4 regions of the Alteromonas sp. ABH4_453 genome follow, and region 3 is predicted to be linked to each of the others. Evidence: predicted binding sites of a transcription regulator. Region 3 holds the regulator's gene; each other region holds the start of a gene.
The links. Region 3 encodes FliA, which starts transcription of late flagellar genes. Its sites were predicted from a motif close to CTAAAGNTNNNNNNNNNNNNGCCGATA; they were not measured.

Region 1: a site for FliA is predicted at 1,995-2,021, ahead of ACXAGV_RS13665 (flagellar protein MotY). Genes of this name have one in related genera too.
Region 2: a site for FliA is predicted at 2,417-2,443, ahead of ACXAGV_RS09620 (HAMP domain-containing methyl-accepting chemotaxis protein). Genes of this name have one in related genera too.
Region 4: a site for FliA is predicted at 1,993-2,019, ahead of ACXAGV_RS16255 (VC2046/SO_2500 family protein). Genes of this name have one in related genera too.

What each region holds. Positions count from the first base shown of each region.
Region 1 is NZ_JBSWXP010000006.1:229,931-233,795, forward strand. It holds gene ACXAGV_RS13650 (bacterioferritin-associated ferredoxin) at 46-240, opposite strand; gene ACXAGV_RS13655 (peroxiredoxin) at 504-1,109, shown strand; gene rnt (ribonuclease T) at 1,182-1,817, opposite strand; gene ACXAGV_RS13665 (flagellar protein MotY) at 2,157-3,029, shown strand; gene glpQ (glycerophosphodiester phosphodiesterase) at 3,068-3,865, opposite strand, start outside.
Region 2 is NZ_JBSWXP010000004.1:204,881-208,745, reverse strand. It holds gene pdxA (4-hydroxythreonine-4-phosphate dehydrogenase PdxA) at 1-265, shown strand, start outside; gene rsmA (16S rRNA (adenine(1518)-N(6)/adenine(1519)-N(6))-dimethyltransferase RsmA) at 262-1,089, shown strand; gene apaG (Co2+/Mg2+ efflux protein ApaG) at 1,097-1,471, shown strand; gene ACXAGV_RS09625 (symmetrical bis(5'-nucleosyl)-tetraphosphatase) at 1,479-2,306, shown strand; gene ACXAGV_RS09620 (HAMP domain-containing methyl-accepting chemotaxis protein) at 2,589-3,865, shown strand, end outside.
Region 3 is NZ_JBSWXP010000006.1:88,083-91,947, reverse strand. It holds gene ACXAGV_RS13040 (chemotaxis protein CheA) at 1-307, opposite strand, end outside; gene ACXAGV_RS13035 (protein phosphatase CheZ) at 320-1,075, opposite strand; gene cheY (chemotaxis response regulator CheY) at 1,110-1,493, opposite strand; gene ACXAGV_RS13025 (RNA polymerase sigma factor FliA) at 1,530-2,261, opposite strand; gene ACXAGV_RS13020 (MinD/ParA family protein) at 2,258-3,124, opposite strand; gene flhF (flagellar biosynthesis protein FlhF) at 3,130-3,865, opposite strand, start outside.
Region 4 is NZ_JBSWXP010000008.1:118,629-122,493, reverse strand. It holds gene ACXAGV_RS16265 (putative DNA modification/repair radical SAM protein) at 1-21, opposite strand, end outside; gene ACXAGV_RS16260 (response regulator) at 289-1,929, opposite strand; gene ACXAGV_RS16255 (VC2046/SO_2500 family protein) at 2,052-2,618, shown strand; gene trhO (oxygen-dependent tRNA uridine(34) hydroxylase TrhO) at 2,731-3,726, shown strand; gene ACXAGV_RS16245 (EF-hand domain-containing protein) at 3,785-3,865, shown strand, end outside.

The DNA of each region.
Region 1 (3,865 bases), 140 kb from region 3:
AGTTCAGACAGCTATAATAGGCTTGCTAGAATAAGGGAGCGCTAGTTAGCCAACGTCTTTGAACAGTGACTCATCAATGATGGTTTGGTCAATGATTTGTTGTGCCATATTTATGCATTTACCGCATTGAGAGCCAAGCTCTAAATGTTGACGTAACTCACGCATATTACCCACACCGTTTTCTTCAACGGCAGCGCGAATGCTTTTATCAGTTACCCCATAGCACATACAAACAAACATTAAACGTACTCCAAATGAATCTGTAAATGATAATAATTGTTATTCCTTGCTTTGGCAAGTGGATAATGACAAATTTAATACAAGGTCATTGAGGAAAGACTGAACCAAATGGGGAGTGTTGGTAGGATCAGTAAAAAAACTCGTTGTTTAATATTGTTATTTTCCTATTCGTACCTATTTTGTTTGGAAGAAATTTCTTATCAAAGTGGTTACACAACGTAATCGCTTCTATTATTACAATCCAAATATAAATGGAGAGACTCATGAGTGTATTAGTTGGCCGTCCAGCCCCTGATTTTACTGCAGCTGCGGTACTTGGTAGCGGTGAAATCGTAGATTCATTCACGCTAAGTGAAGCAATCAAAGGCAAGAAAGCTGTTGTATTCTTCTACCCGCTAGATTTTACGTTTGTATGCCCGTCAGAGCTTATTGCTTTTGACAAGCGTTTTGATGAGTTCAAAAAGCGTGGTGTTGAGGTGATTGGTGTTTCTATCGATTCTCAGTTCTCTCACAACGCTTGGAGAAATACGCCGGTAAATCAAGGTGGTATCGGTCCGGTTAAGTACACCCTTGTTGCTGACGTTAAGCACGACATCTGCCAAGCGTACGATGTAGAGCATCCAGAAGATGGCGTAGCGTTCCGTGGCTCGTTCTTAATCGACGAAGAAGGCATGGTGCGTCACCAAGTAATCAATGACCTTCCACTAGGCCGTAACGTTGACGAAATGCTTCGCATGGTAGATGCGCTAGCATTCCACCAAGAGCATGGTGAAGTTTGCCCAGCCGGTTGGACTGAAGGTAAAGCGGGTATGGATGCGTCACCTGAAGGTGTAGCTAAATACCTATCTGAAGAAGCAGATAAGCTATAAGCTAACCTGTTTAAAGATAATAAAACAGCGCCTTATGGCGCTGTTTTTGTTTATGGCGTTTATCTAAATAAACTATTCTTGCTCTTCTATTGGCCAGCCACCTAAGGCCTTATAGCGATTTACCATATAGCAAAATAGCTCGGTGGTTTTCTGTGCATCGTAAAGGGCGCTATGCGCTTCATTTTGGTCAAACGATATCCCAGCCGCCCGGCATGCTTTTACCAGCACAGTTTGACCAAGAGCAAGGCCCGCTAGGCTGGTGGTATCAAAGGAAACAAATGGATGAAAGGGCGTGCGCTTTATATTGCAGCGCTCAATCGCCGCATTAACGAAGCTTTGGTCAAAAGTTGCGTTATGAGCAACGATAACAGAACGCTGACAGTCTGCATTTTTCTGTGCTTTGCGAATGCCTTTACATAAATCCTTCATGGCTTCGCTTTCCTCAATAGCACCTCGTAATGCGCAATTCGGATCAATGCCATTAAATTCTAATGCCGCAGGCTCAAGGTTAGCGCCCTCGAACGGATCTATATGGTAGTGAAAGGTTTGGTCAGGATGCAGTACTCCGTCTTCATCCATTTTCACCGTAACCGCTGCTAACTCTAATAAGGCGTCAGTGCCTGCATTAAATCCGGCCGTTTCAACGTCGATGACAACGGGAAAATAACCTCGAAAGCGCTGGGAAAGAAGGGGCGGGTTGGCAGACATAAACACTCTTGTAAGACTAGATTGCAGAAACTGGTTGGCCGCTTTAAATGCGAACCTACCTGCGAAACTTATTAGCAAAGGGAATTATCGCAAGGATATCTTCGAGTTGCCAGTTTCAATTTGAAAACCGCGAAGGTGGGAAGCGCTAATAGTACGAAACGCTAATGGTATTAAACGCTAAACTTTTCTACACTCTGGACGATAATCATATTAACCATGAATTTTTAAAACACTCAATTCGCGACTTAAAGCGAATGGGTACAATTTATGGCGCTAGAGATTGGTGGGCGTATGAAAGGCCTACATTCATGTTAGTCTGACTTTCGTTATGGTGTCGAAATGGTGTCGAAATTTAAATATATCGCTTTATTGGGGATGGTGGGGGCGCTGTCGTCCCATGCTGCCATGCGGCAATATTCTGCAACCATAGAAAGCTCCAACTGGCGTATTGATTCTGACACGCGCCTGCAATGTACACTTAACCACGAGTTGCCTGGCTACGGGGAAGCCATGTTCACGAGTTCTGCGTCGAAGCAGCTCAACATGGAATTTGAATTAGATATGTACATGCTGCCAAACAAGTTCGGTGTGGCTGCAGTCTACTCTGTTCCGCCAAAGTGGATGCCGGGTGTGGCGCCAAAGACCATCGCGGATATGTCTATTCGCAAGCAATATAACGGCGACTTGCCGCAAGATGCTGCATGGACCATGCTATCTGAGTTAGAGAAAGGCTTTTGGCCTACGATTTACTACCAAGATTGGTACAACAAATACGACCAGGTGAGCGTGGCATTAAACGCAAGCAACTTTTCGGGCGTGTATCGCGATTTTGTTAAGTGCGTTTCGAACTTGCTTCCTTTTAGTTTTGATGACATCGCTTACACCGTATTGTCTTATCAGAACAACAGCACAGAACTTACTAAGTATTCGCAAAAGCGCTTAACTATGATTGGCGAATATTTAAAAGAAGACAGCGAATTGAAGCTTGTGCTTCTCGATGGTTATACAGACAGTTACGGTGGACGTTACAACAACGAACAGTTGTCTATTCGACGGGCTAATGAAGTAAAAAGTTATCTCACTACGCTAGGTGTACCTGAAGATAGGATCGAGCTAACAGGCCACGGTGAAAAACGCCATATTGCGCCTAACGATACGCGAGAAAGCCGCGCCCAAAATAGACGCGTGGTGGTACGACTGTCAAAATCTTAGGCGCTCATTAAAGCGCCTCAACCCCGTTCCTACTTATCTTAGTTTTGATTGTCTCGCCACGTTAGCACAGGTACTAAATGGTCGGTGAAAACCCCGTCAGCATCGACGACGTTTTGTAATACGTCCAAGACTTGTTGTGAACTCATACCCGCCGGTAACGCATCATGACGATAGGTATAAGGGTGGATTGTCAGATTGTTGTCGTGGGCGTATTTAACCCAACTCGCGGCTTCTATTTTTCCTTGAGCCATAGCGTCATTATCGAGCAAGTGTCCTAACCAAGGGCCTACTCCGTTCGCGTACGTCGCAACTTGCTTCATGCCTTCTTGCGTACGCAGCCAATCGTAGTCGGTGTCGCTTTCACCCCAATCGTTCTCGCCAATTAGCATAACCACTTTGCCCTTATAGCCAAGGGTTTCACGAATACGCTTAACCTCGTTAAAGTCGAAGCACTGCAGGTAGCTATTGCCACTCTCACCCGCAAATCCGTAGTTATTTAATGTGTCGATAACCATCTTACTGGCATCAACACCTTCAGCAATGTGAAAAGCAGGGGACTTTACTTCTGGGTACACGCCTACAGACGTGCCGAATTGTCGATTAAGCTCACTGATTAGTTCAAAGTGTTCACTTAACGTGGCTACTTTAAAATCAGCCTGGGTGCCGCGGTACCTACTCTTAAAAACTTGCTTGCCTTCACCGCTAGTACGCTCATGTACCCGCAATGCTCGAAGCTCTTCGAGGGTGAAGTCACGGGCATAATAGCGTCCGTCCTCTCGGTGACGCGCGGGGAAAATATCTTCAACATTAGTCACTGTCTCTAAGTGAATGTCGTG
Region 2 (3,865 bases), on a different contig from region 3:
TCCACTGCCTGCTGACACTATATTTCAGCCTAAATACTTAGAAAATGCCGATGTAGTGCTAGCGATGTATCACGACCAAGGCTTACCCGTGCTAAAATATAAGGGTTTTGGGGCGTCGGTGAATATTACGTTAGGGTTACCTTTTGTTCGCACTTCAGTCGACCACGGTACTGCATTAGATTTAGCAGGTACAGGAGAGGCCGACGCCGGTAGTTTCAGAAAAGCATTGGAAAAAGCCATTGAGCTTGCACATCATCAACAATGAGTAAAACACACTTAGGCCATACGGCCAGAAAGCGATTTGGACAGAACTTCCTTCACGACGAGTACGTGATAGGAAAAATTGTTGCCGCAATCGCACCAAAGAATGAACAAAACTTGGTAGAAATAGGACCAGGTTTAGGCGCGTTAACAGACCCTGTTTGTGAAGAAGTAGACGCACTTACCGTTATCGAGCTAGACCGAGATCTTGCCAAACGACTACGTCACCATCCATTTAACGGCGATAAACTCACCGTAATTGAACAAGATGCGATGACGATGGATTTCGGGGCGTTATGCAAAGAGATGCCAATAAAAGACAAGAAGCTTCGGGTCTTTGGTAACTTGCCTTACAACATTTCAACACCGTTAATGTTCCATCTTTTCGACCATGCTCACTGCATTGAAGATATGCACTTCATGTTGCAAAAAGAGGTGGTGAACCGACTGGCTGCTGGTCCTGGTTCTAAAAACTACGGTAGGCTTTCAGTGATGGCGCAGTATTACTGCCACGTTATTCCTGTATTAAATGTTCCACCTGGTGCATTTAAGCCACCCCCGAAGGTTGATTCTGCAGTAGTGAAGCTAGTGCCACATCAGGCACCGCCAGTAGACGTTGAGTCTGTAAATACGCTTGAGCGCGTCTGTGCACAAGCGTTCAACCAGCGCCGAAAAACCATTCGCAACTCGCTGAAAGACAGTTTAAGTGAAGAGGAGATCCGTGAGCTAGGTATCGATCCTACCTCTCGCGCAGAAGTATTATCACTTAACGATTTTGCCACAATAGCAAACGCTGTGTCGGCAAAAGAGCACCAACAAGAGCAGTAAGTTCTCTATGGATGTACTTGATATAAAGGTGCGGGTGAAAACCCGACACCTTCCTGACCATCTTCCTTCTGACTCCAAACAGTTTGCGTTCGCTTACCACATTACGATTGAAAACAATAGTGAGCACACTGTGCAGCTACTCAGTCGCTATTGGAAGATAACTGACGCAAATGGTAAAGCCTCAGAGATCGAAGGTGATGGCGTGGTTGGCAAGCAGCCGATTATGAAAGCAGGTGAAAGTTTTGACTATACCAGCGGCGCAGTCATTGACACACCGGTTGGTAATATGGAAGGCTACTATGTAATGGAACTTGAAAGTGGCGAGCGCTTTCATGTTCCTATTAAGGTATTTCGGCTAGCCATTCCAAGCATTCTTCACTAAGGTTTTTATGTCGCAAGGTAACACCTATGTCATTGGCGATATCCAAGGCTGCTTTGATGGTCTTCATCGGGCACTGGATAAAGTAAAGTTTGACGAGACAAACGATAAACTACTTGCCGTCGGAGATTTGGTTGCCAGGGGAGAAGATTCGTTGAGCACCCTGCGCTTTTTGAGATCCCTCGGAAGTCAGTTTAGCAGTGTTTTAGGTAATCACGACCTCCACTTACTTGCTGTAGTTAACGGTATTCGCAAAGCCAAAAAATCAGATAAGTTAGACCCACTTCTTAACGCTTCGGATTTAAACGAACTGGTTGACTGGCTCCGTCAGTTCCCTCTCGCGATGAAATTGGATGAACACTCTGTGATGGTCCACGCAGGACTTTATCCTAAATGGTCTATTGATGAGTGCCTCTCATTCAGTAACGAAGTTAGCAACATACTGAAATCACAAAGTTATGCAGCGTTTTTGTCGCAGATGTATGGTAACAAACCAGATAGCTGGTCAGATAAATTAGAAGGAGAGCAACGCCTTCGTTTTATTGTAAATGCATGCACGCGCATGCGCTTCGTACATACAGACGGCAGACTTGATTTCGATAATAAATCTCATCCCAGTGCGGTATCTCACAGCACCAGTAGCACGTTAAAGCCATGGTTTGAAGTAGAGAATAGAAAGCTCGGTGGTGGTCAACGGGTGGTATTTGGGCATTGGGCTGCATTGTCTGGTCAAACAAATAGTTCTCAGTTTATAGGCTTGGACACGGGTTATGTCTGGGGACAAAGCATGACACTACTCAACCTACATACTTCATCGCTCGTTAGCATCTCGGCCTAACATCTCATTCCAACACATCATTGGGCTGGAAAAGCACGAATGAGGAGACTCTTCTTCCACACTCAACTGGTTGTACCAGTGAAAACATTAGCACTTAGGTGCTAATTAAAATAAACATTAAGTTATTGTAGCCGATACACTTACTTGTGATAGTAACGATGATGTTTCGTTATCCGCTCACAGTACATGAGCAAATAGGCTTACATAAGCGCTATATTTTGTTAGCTGAGACGGGTAATATCGTTAGGGATAAAAACAAAAAACACTCATCCAGGAGTTCCGATGAAATTAACGGTAGCCACACGCGTAATCGGGGGATTTGTAGCGATTAGTGCACTTCTAATCGTCATAAGTGTTGTTTCGCTATACAACCTCAATTCTATAGGCTCTGCAACAGAAGAAGTAAATGACGTTGCGCTTCCCACCGTAGCAGGTAGTAACGCATTAAAAGCAAGCTTTCTAAACATGGGACGACTGACCTTCGAAAGCTACATCGAAGAGGACTTAAATGGTCTAAAAGATAAAAGAACATCTTTTAATTCTGCCAAAGACACCTTTGAGAGTGAATATAAAAAGTTAGCGCAAGCGGTCAGTAACGAGCCAGAGCTAAGAAGCACGCTTAATACTGTACGAGAATCTTATGAAGCGTATGTCACCAACGTAGAAGCGATGTACAAAAACCATCAAATGTACCTCGACCTGCGCAATAGTATTCAAGACCGACTTGGTGACGCGGAAGACAACGCCGACGATGCATCTACTTATCTCTTGGACTTTTCAGACTTAGATGCGGTTCAAAGGGATCCTAACCTTAGACGTGCAGCTGACATCGGAGGCCAGCTTGAGACCTCACTACTTTCTCTGTTAACCGTTTCTTATGAATATATAAAGACCGAGACACTAGTACGTTCGCAGACATTAGGCAACGAAGTTGATCTTGTCGTTGAAAAAGTGGTAACTCAGCTTAGTGAGATGGTTCAAACCGCTGGTGGTCGAGATGAATCAGGCACACTTGACGATATAAATGACTTGGTTAACGACGCCATCAATGCGATTAAAGCTAACGACGGCGTGGTGCAGCTTCATGTAGATCGGCTAGAGCGCAGAAATGACGCTGAACAGGCACTTAATGCTTCTGATGCAAACATTACACAGGGGGTTGTGGCGCTTGAAAACCTTCTTAATCTTGCAGATAAGAAAGCGTCTCACATAGAAAACCAAGTTAATGGTGCCATTACAACAGGCAACACTTTCGTCATCGTGGTCGTTATTATCTCTATTACTGTAGCGGCCTTCATTGGATACGTAACCGTTCGCGCTATTACACGCCCACTTTATCGCGTAAATGAACTACTTACGGTTGCTTCATCAGGTGACCTTACACATCGTTTAGATGATTCTGCACAAGACGAGTTTGGTCTTTTAGCCCGTAACTGTAATACGCTTATTGGTAATTTGAAGGAACTTATCACCGCCATTAACGTTCGTGCAGAACAATTGGCGGCAGCTTCAGAGCAAACGTCTGCGGTAACAGCGCAAACTACCCATTCAATCCAGGA
Region 3 (3,865 bases):
ACATTTCAACGACCACATCCGTGGCCTGCAAAATAATATCCATTAATTCAGGTGTTAGCGTTCTTTGGCCATTGCGCATTACGTCAAAAACGTTTTCTGCACCGTGACAAATTTCAACTAACTCAGTGAGAGAAAGGAAGCCAGCTCCCCCTTTTACTGTGTGATAGCCGCGGAAAATTGCATTTAGTAAATCCGCATCTTCAGGATTGTTCTCAAGATCAACGAGCTGTTCTTGTAATTGTTCAAGTATCTCTCCGGCCTCAACCAAAAAGTCCTGTAATATATCCTCGTCAACATCAAACGACATGCACCCGCTCCCCTAAAAACCTAAGCTAGACAGAAGATCATCTACATCATCTTGACCTGAAACGACATCGTCTCGTTGGTCAGCATCAATGATTGGGCCTTCCGCCTCTACACCATCAACCTTATCGGCCTTATCGCTAGATGGTTTAGTGTGTTCTGTACCGTCGCGTTCCCCAAACATGGTAAGCATGTTTACAAGACTATCTTCTACCTCTTTAACAAGGTCGATAACGCGACGAATAACCTGCCCTGTTAAGTCTTGATAGCCCTGTGCCATCAACACTTCGGTAAGCAGTTGTGTAAGTTTAGCTGATTGAGCCGAACCTTCTTCCAATAATTCGTCTAAGTCTGCGCATAAAGCCTTAAATTCACCTAGTTCGATTTGGCGATTCATAAGCTTCTTCCACTCTGGCATGACCTTTTCGATCCGCTCCGACAGCATTTCTGCTATCGGCATGCTCGCCTCAACGGCATCCATAGTAGTATTAGCAGCTTTTTCAGTTTCTTCAATTACGTAGGTAAGGCGGGATTGCGCATCAGGAATGTCATCTGTAGCTAAATTTTTGATGCGGTCGTCTATTTGAAAGTTATTCAACGCGTCGTGGAGTTGACGCGTCAATTTTCCTACTTCAGCAAACAACTCAACATTCTCTTTCATTGAGACGGCTTCAAGTAGTGCGTTAGCTGAAGTCTTATCGCCTTCTTCAAGAAAAGCGACAAGTTGTTTTGCTTCCTCTAACGATATTGGAACGTTTACATTCGTTGACATCCAGTGAACCTCATTTATCTGGTGAGCGTCTGGATCAACCTAAACGTTCGAATATTTTATCTAATTTTTCTTTTAGTGTTGCTGCTGTGAACGGTTTTACAACATAACCGTTTACACCTGCTTGCGCCGCTGCAACGATTTGCTCTTTTTTCGCTTCCGCAGTAACCATAAGCACAGGCAAATGCTTAAGCTTGTCGTCTGCTCTTATAGCGCGAAGCAAATCGATGCCCTGCATACCAGGCATATTCCAATCGGTCACAACAAAGTCGAAATCGCCCTGTTGTAACATAGGTAATGCAGTGCTTCCGTCATCCGCTTCCTGGATGTTGGCAAAACCCAAATCTTTAAGCAGGTTTTTGATGATTCGTCTCATGGTAGAAAAGTCATCGACCACGAGAATTTTCATGCTTTTGTCCAAAATAGCCTCCAGTGAGGGGTTAATTGTTATTAATCTCTATTCTTCGTCAGCTTGCCACGACTTCATTCGTGATTTGAGTTTTAACATGGCTTGACTATGAATTTGACTGACTCTCGACTCGCTTACATCAAGAACTTCGCCTATTTCTCTTAAGTTTAGTTCTTCATCGTAATAAAGTGAAAGTACAATCGCTTCTCGCTCAGGTAATGTCGTAATTGCATGGGCAAGCGCTTTTTGAAAAGCACCCTGCATTAAATCTTCTAACGGTGCGTCACTACCTCTACTTTGTTCAGTAGTAATAACATCTTCCGACACACCTAAATCTTCAATACCCACCAGCTTTCCGGCATTTACTTCATTAAGCATCTGGTGATAATCCTGCAAGCTTACGTTAAGCTTGTCAGCAATATCAGAATCTCGTGCATCGCGCCCTGTCTCGCTCTCTACTTGAGATATCGCTTCCGTTATGGCGCGGCCGTTACGGTGAACAGAACGCGGGGTCCAATCACCTTTTCGTATTTCGTCGAGCATGGCACCACGGATCCGAATTCCTGCAAAGGTTTCGAAACTTGCGCCTTTAGAGCCGTCAAAGTTTCGTGCGGCTTCTAGCAACCCAATCATGCCTGATTGAATAAGGTCATCAACAAGTACGCTGGCAGGCAGTCGCGCAATCAAATGATGCGCAATTCGCTTTACCAGAGGCGCATGTCTTTCGACTAACTGCGATTTATCTGTTTGTTGTTGATAAGCGGCTGCCTTGCTGTTCAACGCTGACTTCCTACGGCTTTTTCTGCAACTAATTGTTCAATGAAAAACTCTAAGTGTCCACCGGGCTGCGCTGGAATTGGCCACGTAAGTGCTTTACTTGCCAACTTAGTTATCGCTACTGCTGCCGGAGAGCCTGGAAAGGCGTCAACAATAGCAGTTTGCTTGCGCACCGCCTTGCGAATATTCTCGTCGAATGGCACTGTCGCCACTAATTCTAGAGCAACATCGAGAAAACGCCCTGTCACTTTGCTTAATTTGCTAAATAATTCCTGACCTTCACGCACATCGCGAACCATATTGGCTACGACTTTGAAACGAAAAACTCCGTGCTCGCGGTTAAGAATTTTTATTAGTGCGTAAGCATCTGTTAAAGATGTTGGTTCATCGCATACAACGACCATGATATCTTGTGAGGCCTTTGAAAAGCTCAATACCATGTCTGATATGCCTGCCGCGGTGTCGACGATTAGCACATCTATCTGAGAGCGTAATTCGCTAAACGCTCTGATCAAACCAGCGTGTTGCGTTGGTGAAAGCTCTGCCATTGACTGCGTGCCTGATGTGGCAGGCGCAATCTTAATGCCGTGAGGACCGGTCACTAACACTTCGTCCAACGTGCATTCTCCAGAGAGCACGTGAGATAGGTTTTTCTCAACCCTTAGCCCTAACATGACATCTACGTTGGCAAGGCCAAGGTCAGCGTCAAGAACCATTACTCGCTTACCCTGCTTCGCCATCGCGATAGCGGTGTTCAGTGTAATGTTCGTTTTACCTACGCCACCTTTACCACCAGTGACGGCGATTACTTTGATTAACCGTGATTGCTTCATTTTTCTTAAGCTACTCGCTTGATCGTCAATCATACTGCTTATGCTGTTTTAATTGCGTTGTTACTACTAGTATGATTCAAACCGTACTTTTTATAAAGCTTTGCAGCAGCGGAAACCAAAGATTTCGCTTCTGCAATCTTAATGTCTTCAGGCACTTTTTGACCATCGGTGACATAACTAACCGGTAGTTGGTATTCAACTGCTGCACTAAGCACCTCTCCCAAAGAGTAGCATTCATCTAACTTTGTGAAAATACAGCCACTTAGTTCAATATCATCATACGCCTGAATAATTCTCTGCAAAGCAGGATATTGCGTATTCGCTTGCGCTACCAAATATTTTTTTACTTTTGGCATTTGGCCGTTGTCGAACTGCTTAATTTGCTTAATTAATCGACTGTCACGTTGACTAAAACCTGCTGTATCAATCAATACTAGTCGCTTATGGCGAAGTTGGAATAATAAATCAGCCAGTTCTTCACTAGTCTGTGCTTTTCTCACCGTGCAGCCAATGATCTTTCCGTATGTCGCTAGCTGCTCATAGGCTGCAATTCTATATGTATCTATAGTGATCATTGCAACCGACTCTGCACCATATTTCTGCGCATAACGGGCTGCAAGCTTCGCAACAGTAGTTGTTTTACCGGTACCGGTTGGTCCTACCAGTGCAACAGCACCTTGTGCACTAAGTATATCGTTTCCAGTAACATTTATGCGATTAGCCAATAGGTTAAGAAGATAAACCCATGCGTCACGTTCGTTGTAGTGGGCTGGT
Region 4 (3,865 bases), on a different contig from region 3:
TTGTATCAGTCTGTCATGCATCGCAGATGTATACTTCCTTTAGCCAATCACAGTAAACAGCCTAGTATTTGACTCCAAATAATTGATACGAGCATTTTCTGGCACAGGCTGTGTGGTATTGCGTTATAGCATGTATATATATACAGTGCAATTAAGCATGGTAATAAAGAAGTAAGATTTAATGTTAGTCTAAGCGGCTTGCGACAAAGAGTAATGGGCATAGGCAACAAGTTGCTAGCGATAGAAAAGGTGGGTTTGCTTTATAAAAACTAATATGCCTCTTGGCTATCAAAAGCCAATATACTTAGAAAGTTCATCTCTAATGTTTTCGTACTTTTCTTTGTACGGCGCTTTGAGTGTCATGTCATCAATAAGCTTAAATAAACGCTTACATTCGTTTATTAATTTAATTTCCGCCTTATCTTCTTGTATGGCTATCTGAAGAAGGCATTGAAGCAGATTTAGTGCAACGCCTGTATTAACGGGGGCGAAACCCTGAGCAAGGGCAAACGAAGCTTTTGCTCGTTCGTAGTCTTGCTGTTGGTAGTGTTGAATACCCTCGCGGTTAAACTGTTGGTAACTAGCTAGATTTTTCTGCGCGTTTTTAGCCTGTGCCTCTAGCATGCTCACGCTATTTTGATCGAGTTCGTTACCTCTGGATGACAGTAGAGAGTCTAGCTGCAGCGCGTCGTCATATTCTCCCAGCTTGTACATAACATTAATGCTATCGGGAATAAAAGCAGTGGGAACCTCGGTATATTTATCGTCTAGTAGTGTTTGAGATGTATTTAAATGACGTTTAGCGTCGATTAATTTACCGTCTATCGCACTTATTCTGGCATTTACAATATTGCCAAAAATATCAACATCGAACTCTCTGTCTATTTTTTGTAAATGTTCATCAAACTTACCTCGCTGGAGAGTGAGCAAGGCTTCTTGTTGATATTTGTTGCGCTGCTTTTTATCTTCTGCAAACTCAGCAACATCGAGTAAACTTCGAATAATGCCGCACCAGTGTAAGCTTTTCTTATTGACAGTGCGTTTAGACAAGTCCCAAATAGCCTGGCTTGACGTAGCGGCTAATATCAAATCGTCATTCTGACGACCAATTTCGCAGGCTTTAAAATGTCGAGGTAATGAAAAGGGAGACAGCTTTATGGCCTCTTTTATCGCTTCTAATGCCTTTTCACCAGCTTCCAAAGCCTGATGCGCCTGTGCAAGCATATCATGAGCGTCTGCATTGAACCTGTTGCGCTTCAATATTTTCTTGGCAACCGATATCGCTTTTTCATATTCATTAAGAAGAACATAAGACTTTCCAATGGCAACTTGCGCCCATAAAACTGGTTTTCCATCTATATAATCACGCAGAACATCAAGTGCTTTCTCAGGCTGTGATATTCGCCAATAGAGTTCCACTAAAAGCTGCTCGCAGTGCCCTTTGTAATGACGCGGGTTTTCTAAAAGCGTTTCAATCTGGTCTATCGCGCTATTAATCTCACCTTGCTCAATTAAATTGAATGCATGCTGAAGGAATTGTCTTTTCTGCCAAGCTCGAATAATGCGAGATTTTAGTTGTACTTGTGAGAAGGGTTTTATCAGAAAGTCATCGGGGCGCCGCTCTATACTGCCTAATACCACAGGCCGCGCGCTATCAGCGCTGATAAGAATGAAAACAGATGTGGGGCTTATAAGCCTGCGAGTACGCAGTTCTTCAATAAGTTCATAGCCATTCTTATTCTCTGCACCCAAATGTAAGTCACAGATGACAATATCGAACTTATGCTTTTTGCACAGTGATACAGCTTGTTCAGCGGAAGATTTAGTGACTACATCGGATGCCCCCATCGAATGCATTAACCCTTTCAAAAGTAGTAGGAAAGGGCGTTGATCTTCAACAATCAATACTTGTTTGTTGCTAAATTGCATTTCAAATCCGTGAATGAGCGCAGCATTTACTTTTAATAAGTATATCTAACTTTTAAAAATAAGCTTAAGAAAAACATTATCTTGCCGAAAACATACGTATATATACAAACCGTTTTATACGAATGTCATCACCTATAACCCCAGCGAATGAGCAAGCAACAATCGACCCCAGTATTTACTGGGAGCGAAGCGGTGTACTAGCTAGAGCGTCGTCTGATGGGGCTTTATTCTCTTTATATCTTGCCATGCAACAGCACAGTGTTGCTGAGCCTTTCGAAATTGAAACGGTAGCATATAACAAGGAAACAAATACCAGCATAGATGCGCAACTCACGTCGCTTAATCATTACAAGCGGCCATCATTATCGGCTAATGAAAGCGAGTGGGAGAATATGCAGGTATATTCAAGTTTAGCATCTAAAGATTTCGAGAACGCGCGACTGTTCCTTCACATGAAACCATTACCACTCGCGCAAACCGATGACGCAAAACGACTACCTGATGACGTCGTACAAAACTGTAGTCTATCTGCGCAGAAGCGACTAAAAAAACGGTATGCGAATACCCTAAAAGAAGATAATACACTACTTTACGATATTCTCTCGGCACAAGACGAAGGCCGAGCTACGAATAACGGCAGTAACAAACAGGCTCAAGCAAATTCATCGTCCTTTCAGAACATTGCTTAGTACACCTAATAGCTTCTTAGGTGATCCGGCCTAGTTTTTACTGCTTGTTTTTGTTATATTGCGCGCCGCATTTTTGCACTGGTCTTACGCTCCAATCAGCAAAGGTTAAAATATGTCTAAATATATTGTATGCGCAATGTATAAATTTGTTGCGCTTGAAAACTTCAAAGAAATCCGCCAACCGCTTCTAGATGCAATGGAAGCTAATGGCATTAAAGGTACACTTCTTCTTGCCCACGAAGGGATTAACGGTACTGTTTCAGGTACTCGCGAAGGTATCGACGCATTGCTCGCTTACCTGAATAGCGATGAACGTATCAATCCTATCTCTTACAAAGAATCACTTCACGACGAACAGCCGTTCTACCGCACTAAGGTGAAACTTAAAAAAGAAATCGTGACAATGGGCGTTGAAGGTATTGACCCTCGCCAAACCGTAGGCACTTACGTTAAGCCTAAAGATTGGAATTCACTAATAAGCGACCCAGATGTAACGGTAATTGACACCCGAAACGGCTATGAAATAGAAATTGGTACGTTCAAGAACGCCATTGACCCTAAAACCGACACGTTTCGCGAATTCCCAGAGTACGTAGAAAAAGAGCTCGATCCGTCAAAAAACAAAAAAGTAGCCATGTTCTGTACCGGTGGCATTCGCTGTGAGAAGTCGACTGCGTATTTGAAAGAGCAGGGGTTTGAAGAGGTTTATCACTTAGAGGGCGGCATTTTACAGTATCTTGAAGATGTGCCAAAAGAAGAGTCTATGTGGGAAGGCGACTGCTTTGTTTTTGATAATCGCGTTGCGGTAAACCACGACCTTGAAAAGAGTCATTACGAACAGTGCTACGCGTGTCGACTTCCTATTACTGAAGAAGACAAACAAAGCGGTAAATATGAGCCAGGGGTAAGCTGCCCTCATTGCTACGGCACGCATACCGACGACCAAATTGCACGCTTTAGAGAACGTGAAAAGCAAGTTCAGCTAGCGAAAGAACGTCAACAAGAGCACGTAGGTACCGAAGCGCGTTTAACTATGGAACAAAAGCGTAAGGAAAAAGCAGAAGCTCAACGTTTACGCGCACTTAAAGCAAAAGAAAATCAGGCGTAGACAGTCAGAAAGAAGGGCGTTAAACTCGTGTTTATTGCAGTTGAAATAAGGAATGCGAGTGAGCACTCAACTTTCAGAATCTAAAATTGAAGAAATTAGAAAGGACTTCAGCTTTTTCGATCGTGATGGCAACGGCCAA